DNA from 2 places in the Streptomyces sp. NPDC020379 genome. Region 2 is predicted to be linked to the other one. Evidence: predicted binding sites of a transcription regulator. Region 2 holds the regulator's gene; the other holds the start of a gene.
The links. Region 2 encodes HrcA, which represses chaperone genes, less so after heat shock. Its sites were predicted from a motif close to TTNGCACTCNGNNNNNCNGAGTGCNAA; they were not measured.
Positions count from the first base shown of each region.

Region 1 (3,408 bases), on a different contig from region 2:
CGGAGCCACCACCGGAGACGATGCCCTCCTCGACCGCGGCGCGGGTCGCGGAGATGGCGTCCTCCAGACGGTGCTTCTTCTCCTTGAGCTCGACCTCGGTGGCCGCGCCCACGCGGATGACGCAGACGCCGCCGGCGAGCTTGGCGAGGCGCTCCTGGAGCTTCTCACGGTCCCAGTCGGAGTCCGTGGCCTCGATCTCGGCCTTGATCTGGTTGACGCGGCCGAGGACGTCCTCGGAGCTGCCGCCACCGTCGACGATGGTGGTGTCGTCCTTGGTGACGGTCACGCGGCGGGCGGTGCCCAGCACGTCCAGACCGGCCTGGTCGAGCTTGAGGCCGACCTCCTCGGCGATGACGGTGGCACCGGTGAGGGTGGCCATGTCGCCGAGCATCGCCTTGCGGCGGTCACCGAAGCCGGGCGCCTTGACGGCGACGGCGTTGAAGGTGCCACGGATCTTGTTGACGACGAGGGTGGAGAGGGCCTCGCCCTCGACGTCCTCGGCGATGATCAGCAGCGGCTTGCTGGCGCCGGCCTGGATGACCTTCTCCAGCAGCGGCAGCAGGTCCTGGATCGAGGAGATCTTGCCCTGGTGGATCAGGATGTACGGGTCGTCGAGGACGGCCTCCATGCGCTCCTGGTCGCTGACCATGTAGGGCGAGAGGTAGCCCTTGTCGAAGGCCATGCCCTCGGTGAAGTCCAGCTCCAGGCCGAAGGTGTTGGACTCCTCGACGGTGATGACACCGTCCTTGCCGACCTTGTCCATCGCCTCGGCGATGAGCTCGCCGACCTGCTTGTCCTGGGCGGACAGCGCGGCCACGGCGGCGATGTCCGTCTTGTCGTCGATCGGGCGGGCGGTCGCGAGCAGCTCGTCGGAGACGGCCTTGACCGCGGCGTCGATGCCCTTCTTGAGGGAGGCCGGGGAAGCACCGGCGGCGACGTTGCGCAGACCCTCACGGACCAGCGCCTGGGCCAGGACGGTCGCGGTGGTGGTGCCGTCACCCGCGATGTCGTTGGTCTTGGTCGCCACCTCCTTGACGAGCTGGGCGCCCAGGTTCTCGTAGGGGTCGTCGAGCTCGACCTCACGCGCGATGGTGACACCGTCGTTGGTGATGGTCGGGGCACCGAACTTCTTGTCGATGACGACGTTGCGGCCCTTGGGGCCGATCGTCACCTTGACCGTGTCGGCCAGCTTGTTGACACCGCGCTCGAGGGCGCGACGGGCGTCCTCGTCGAACTTCAGGATCTTCGCCATGGTTGCTTCAAGTCCTCTCGTTGCGATCCTCGGCCACGCAGTGGCGGCCGCTATCGCTCAAACGAACTGCGCCCCGGGCGCCCGGCCGGTGAAGAGCGGGAGCACGGGGCGCAGATCAAAAAACTTCGGGTGAATTACTTCTCGACGATCGCGAGGACGTCGCGGGCCGAGAGGACGAGGTACTCGTCGCCGTTGTACTTCACCTCGGTGCCGCCGTACTTGCTGTAGAGCACGACGTCGCCGACGGACACGTCGAGCGGAAGACGGTTGCCCTCCTCGAAGCGACCCGGACCGACGGCGAGGACGACGCCCTCCTGGGGCTTCTCCTTCGCGGTGTCCGGGATGACCAGGCCAGAGGCCGTGGTCTGCTCGGCGTCGAGCGGCTGGACCACGATGCGGTCCTCGAGCGGCTTGATGGCAACCTTGGAGCTGGCGGTCGTCACGATCCGACCTCCCCCTTCGGAGATCTCACGGGGTTAACTGTCTGAGGTGGCGACCAGGTCGGATCCGTCGTCGCGGGTGCCGGATCTGCCCGTCGCTGTGTTTGGCACTCCCGGGTGGAGAGTGCCAACGGAAGCGAGACTATGACGCGGTTAGCACTCGGTCAAGCGGAGTGCCAATTCGCCGTGCGGCGCGCGCCGTGGCGCGGGGGTGGATCTTCCCCTGTGCCACCGGCCGTAATCGTCGTCCGCGCCACCGCTTCGCGGCGGTGCGTCTCCTTCGCGGGCCTGATGCACCGCGTCCGGTCGGCCGCCCGCGACGGAGCCGCGCCCCTCGCTCAGACGTAGTCCTCCAGGCGGGCCACCGTGTAGCCCTGCCGCTGGATGCTGCGCAGCATGTTCGTCACCATCTCGGTCATCGAGGTGCCCTTGAGCTCCCGCGGCCCGCGGAAGTGCGCGAGGACGATGTCGCCGGGGCGCAGCTTGTCGCCCTCGGCGTAGCGCATGTCGTTGATCTGCATCGTCGCCTCCCACAGCACGAGTGCCTTCACCCCGCAGCTCCCGGCCGCACTGAGCGTCGCGTCGTTGTAATTGCCGTAAGGCGGGCGGAACAGCCACGGCTCGACCCCGGTCCGCTTCTTCAGCCGGTCCTGCTGCCCGCATATCTCGTGGCGCTGGGCGTCGGGCGAGAGCGTGCGCAGGTTGGGGTGAGAGAGGGTGTGGTTCTGGATGGTGTCGGGGTGGCCGGCGTCGCCCCGGAGCTGCTCGAAGTAGCCGTAGCCGCGGCCCGCGCGGGCGATGTCGTCCGTCAGGAACATCGTGTAGGGCAGCTTCAGGTCCTTCGTCATCTTCACGAACTCCGGGTCCTTCTCGGCCCCGTCGTCGAAGGTCAGGAAGACGACCTTGTCCTTGGTGTCCACCCGCCGCACGATCCTGGGCTTCTCCCCCGGCTTCATCCCGTCCGTCACCTTCACCGCGGGCGGCGCGGGCGGCGCGGCGAGGGGCGCGTCGAGCCCCCAGCGGCGGTATGCGCCGGTGTCGGCGGAGGGCGACGCCGAGGGCGCTTCCGTGCGGCCGGTGGCCGACGGGGCGGCCTTCCCCGGTCCGGAGGACGATCCGGAACACCCGGAGACGAGTCCGGCGAGCAGCAGGGCGACGGCGACGGCCCGGGGGCCGGATATGGAAGGACTCACCCATCCGATTCTTGTGCACTCGTTCGAGTGAGGCGAGGCGGGTACGGGTGGCCGCGTCCCGGAGGCCGGCCGCGGAAGCCGATTACGGAAAGCGGCGGGGCTGGGGAAAGAATGAAACCGTGCCCGCACCGAACCAGCCGACCGAAGCCTTCGCCGCCCTTCTCACCGACGAGGGGCGCCACCTCCTGGACGAGCTCCGCGACCACGACCCCGCCCAGGAGCTGGCCACCGCGACCCGGCTGCGCCGTGAGCACCCGGCCGAGCTGGTCTCCGCCGCGATCGGGCAGGCGCGGCTGCGGCAGCGGGCCGTCGCGAAGTTCGGGGCCGAGGACGCGTACCGCATGTTCTTCACCCCCAACGGCGTCGAGCAGTCGACCCGCAGGACCGTGGCGGAGTACCGCGCCGCCCGCTTCGCCGCGCTCGGCGTCCGCTCCGTGGCCGACCTCTGCTGCGGCATCGGCGGCGACGCGCTCGCGCTGGCCCGCGCGGGCGTACGGGTCCTCGCCGTCGACCGCGACCCGCT
Region 1 covers NZ_JBIRVR010000006.1:150,973-154,380, reverse strand. The annotation lists gene groL (chaperonin GroEL) at 1-1,252, opposite strand, end outside; gene groES (co-chaperone GroES) at 1,387-1,695, opposite strand; gene ACH427_RS10475 (polysaccharide deacetylase family protein) at 2,031-2,885, opposite strand; gene ACH427_RS10470 (methyltransferase domain-containing protein) at 3,005-3,408, shown strand, end outside.
Region 1: a site for HrcA is predicted at 1,846-1,872, ahead of groES (co-chaperone GroES). Genes of this name have one in related genera too.

Region 2 (3,408 bases):
GGCCGGGGTCTTGTAGCCCGCTGCCAGCGATCCGAGGCCACCGGCCTCGCAGACGGCGGCGGCGAGCGGCGGCCCGGAGGCGCCGCCGGCCATGGGGGCTTGCACGATGGGGTGCCGGAGCAGGTCCGTCAGCACGGCGTCACCCCGGGTGTCGATGGCCATGACCACATCGTGTCACACGCGGATAGCCCCGGCGGGCGGGCTGTGGACGACGGTGGTTCCCGACCGCGGGGTGTCCGCGAACGCCGGATGGGCCGGATCGCTCCAGCCCATCCGTCCGTGCGTACTTCACGCGGCCTGGCGCCCGTTGAACGCGTCCTTCAACCGCGAGAACAACCCCTGCTGCCCCGGCTTGAACTCACCCAACCGGGGAACAACCCCCGGCCCAGCGCCTACCGCCCGTTGAACGCGTCCTTCAGGCGCGAGAACAACCCCTGCTGCCCCGGCTTGAACTCGCCCATCGGGCGCTCCTCGCCACGCAGCTTCGCCAGCTGGCGGAGGAGGTCCTCCTGCTGGGGGTCGAGCTTGTTGGGCGTGATCACCTCGACGTGGACCACGAGGTCACCACGGCCGCCGCCCCGCAGGTGCGTGACACCGCGCTGGTGCAGCGGGATCGACTGGCCGGACTGCGTGCCCGGGCGGATGTCGATCTCCTCGACGCCGTCCAGGGTCTCCAGCGGCACCTTCGTGCCGAGAGCCGCGGCCGTCATCGGGATGGTGACCGTGCAGTGCAGGTCGTCGCCGCGCCGCTGGAAGGTCGGGTGCGCGGTCTCGTGGATCTCCACATAGAGATCGCCGGCGGGGCCGCCGCCGGGGCCGACCTCGCCCTCGCCCGCCAGCTGGATGCGGGTGCCGTTGTCGACACCGGCCGGGATCTTGACCGTTAGCGTGCGGCGCGACCGGACGCGGCCGTCACCGGCGCACTCCGGGCACGGGGTCGGCACCACGGTGCCGAAGCCCTGGCACTGCGGGCAGGGCCGCGAGGTCATGACCTGGCCGAGGAAGGACCGGGTGACCTGCGAGACCTCACCACGGCCGCGGCACATGTCACAGGTCTGCGCGGAGGTGCCGGGGGCCGCGCCCTCGCCGCTGCACGTGGTGCAGACGACGGCGGTGTCGACCTGGATCTCCTTGGTCGTGCCGAACGCGGCCTCGCTGAGGCTGACTTCGAGCCGGATCATGGCGTCCTGGCCACGGCGGGTGCGCGAGCGCGGACCGCGCTGCGAGGCCTGGCCGAAGAAGGCGTCCATGATGTCGGAGAAATTGCCGAAGCCCGCGCCGAAGCCGCCGGCGCCACCCCCGCCGCCGCCGTTCGCGGAGAGCGGGTCGCCGCCGAGGTCGTAGACCTGCTTCTTCTGCGGGTCCGAGAGCACCTCGTAAGCGGCGTTGATCTCCTTGAACCGCTCCTGCGTCTTCGGGTCCGGGTTCACATCCGGGTGCAGCTCACGGGCGAGGCGGCGGAATGCCTTCTTGATCTCGTCCTGCGAGGCATCACGCCGTACGCCCAGGACCGCGTAGTAGTCCGTGGCCACTTACGACTCCGCCAGGATCTGTCCGACGTAACGTGCCACTGCGCGTACCGCTCCCATCGTTCCGGGGTAGTCCATGCGGGTCGGTCCGACCACGCCGAGTTTGGCGACTGCCTCGTCGCCCGAACCGTAGCCGACGGCGACGACGGATGTGGAGTTCAGGCCCTCGTGAGCATTCTCATGACCGATGCGCACCGTCATGCCCGAGTCCTTGGCCTCGCCGAGCAGCTTGAGCAGCACCACCTGCTCCTCCAACGCCTCCAGCACCGGCCGGATCGTCAGCGGGAAGTCATGCCCGAAGCGGGTGAGATTGGCGGTGCCGCCGATCATCAGCCGCTCCTCGGTCTCCTCGACCAAGGTCTCCAGCAGGGTCGCGAGGACCGTCGAAACGGTTCCTCGGTCCTCCTGCTCGAAGGACTCGGTGAGGTCCTGCACGAGCTGCGGCACATCCGCGAACCGGCGGCCCACGACCCGGCTGTTGAGCCGCGCGCGGAGATCCGCCAGCGAGGTCTCGCCGATCGGCGCCGGGCAGTCGACCATGCGCTGCTCGACCCGGCCGGTGTCCGTGATCAGCACCAGCATCACCCGTGCGGGGGCCAGCGAGAGCAGCTCCACGTGTCGCACGGTCGAGCGGGTCAGCGAGGGATACTGCACCACCGCGACCTGCCGGGTCAGCTGCGCGAGCAGCCGCACCGTACGGCCCACGACGTCGTCGAGGTCGACGGCGCCGTCGAGGAAATTGTGGATGGCGCGCCGCTCCGGCGTCGACAGGGGCTTGACGCCCGCGAGCTTGTCGACGAAGAGGCGGTAGCCCTTGTCGGTCGGGATGCGGCCGGCGCTCGTGTGCGGCTGGGCGATGAAGCCCTCGTCCTCCAGCGCGGCCATGTCGTTGCGCACGGTCGCCGGGGACACGCCGAGGCGGTGCCGCTCGGTGAGGGCCTTGGAGCCGACGGGCTCCTCGGTGCCCACATAGTCCTGGACGATGGCGCGCAACACCTCGAGCCTGCGTTCGCTCAGCACCGCGCACCTCCAGTCCAGCCGTCTTACGGGGTCCTTCCCTGGCACTCCATGGTCACGAGTGCCAGATCCCTTCAGCCAGTGTACGGCCGTGCACCGCGGCGAGGGCAAGAGCGGTCCCGCCGTGCGCCCGCACACACCGCCGCCGCACGCCCGTCGGGCGGGCAACCGTACCGCGCTCCGGCTAGCGTCCGGGTATGGAGAGCCATGAGGGGACAGCCCGTTGGGAGCGGCTCGCGCCAGGGGTCGCGCGCCGCAGAATGCCCGTGTGGGACGCCACGATCGGGGTGATCGCGGGCCCGGCGGCCGTCCTGCTCGTCGACACCGGGGCGACGGTGGGCGAGGGCGCGGAGGTCCGGCGGGAGGTGCGGGAGCTCGTCGGCCGTGACGTGACACACATCGCTCTGACGCACCCCCACTTCGACCACGTCTTCGGCACGGCGGCGTTCTCCGGGGTGGAGGTGTACGGGGCGGTGGGGCTCGCTGGCGTCCTCCTCCGCGAGCGCGAGGAGCTCGCGCGGGACGCCGTGCGGCACGGCGTCGACCCGACAGCCGCCGCGGAGGCCGCGGACCTGCTCGTACGGCCCCGCCACCCGGTCTCCGGCGAGCTCACGCTCGACCTCGGCGACGGGCGGCAGGCACTGCTGGCCAACGTGGGTCCCGGCCACACGGCGCACGACCTGGCGGTGCTGGTGGCGGGGGCGGACGGGGCGCCGGAGATCGTCTTCTGCGGTGACCTGGTCGAGGAGTCGGGCGATCCGCAGGCGGGCCCGGACGCGCTCCCCCGGCAGTGGCCGGCCGCGCTGGACCGGCTGCTGGCGCTGGGGGGCGCGGACGCGGTGTACGTACCGGGGCACGGGGC
Region 2 covers NZ_JBIRVR010000004.1:360,713-364,120, reverse strand. The annotation lists gene ACH427_RS08165 (nitronate monooxygenase) at 1-162, opposite strand, end outside; gene dnaJ (molecular chaperone DnaJ) at 393-1,532, opposite strand; gene hrcA (heat-inducible transcriptional repressor HrcA) at 1,533-2,549, opposite strand; gene ACH427_RS08150 (MBL fold metallo-hydrolase) at 2,744-3,408, shown strand, end outside.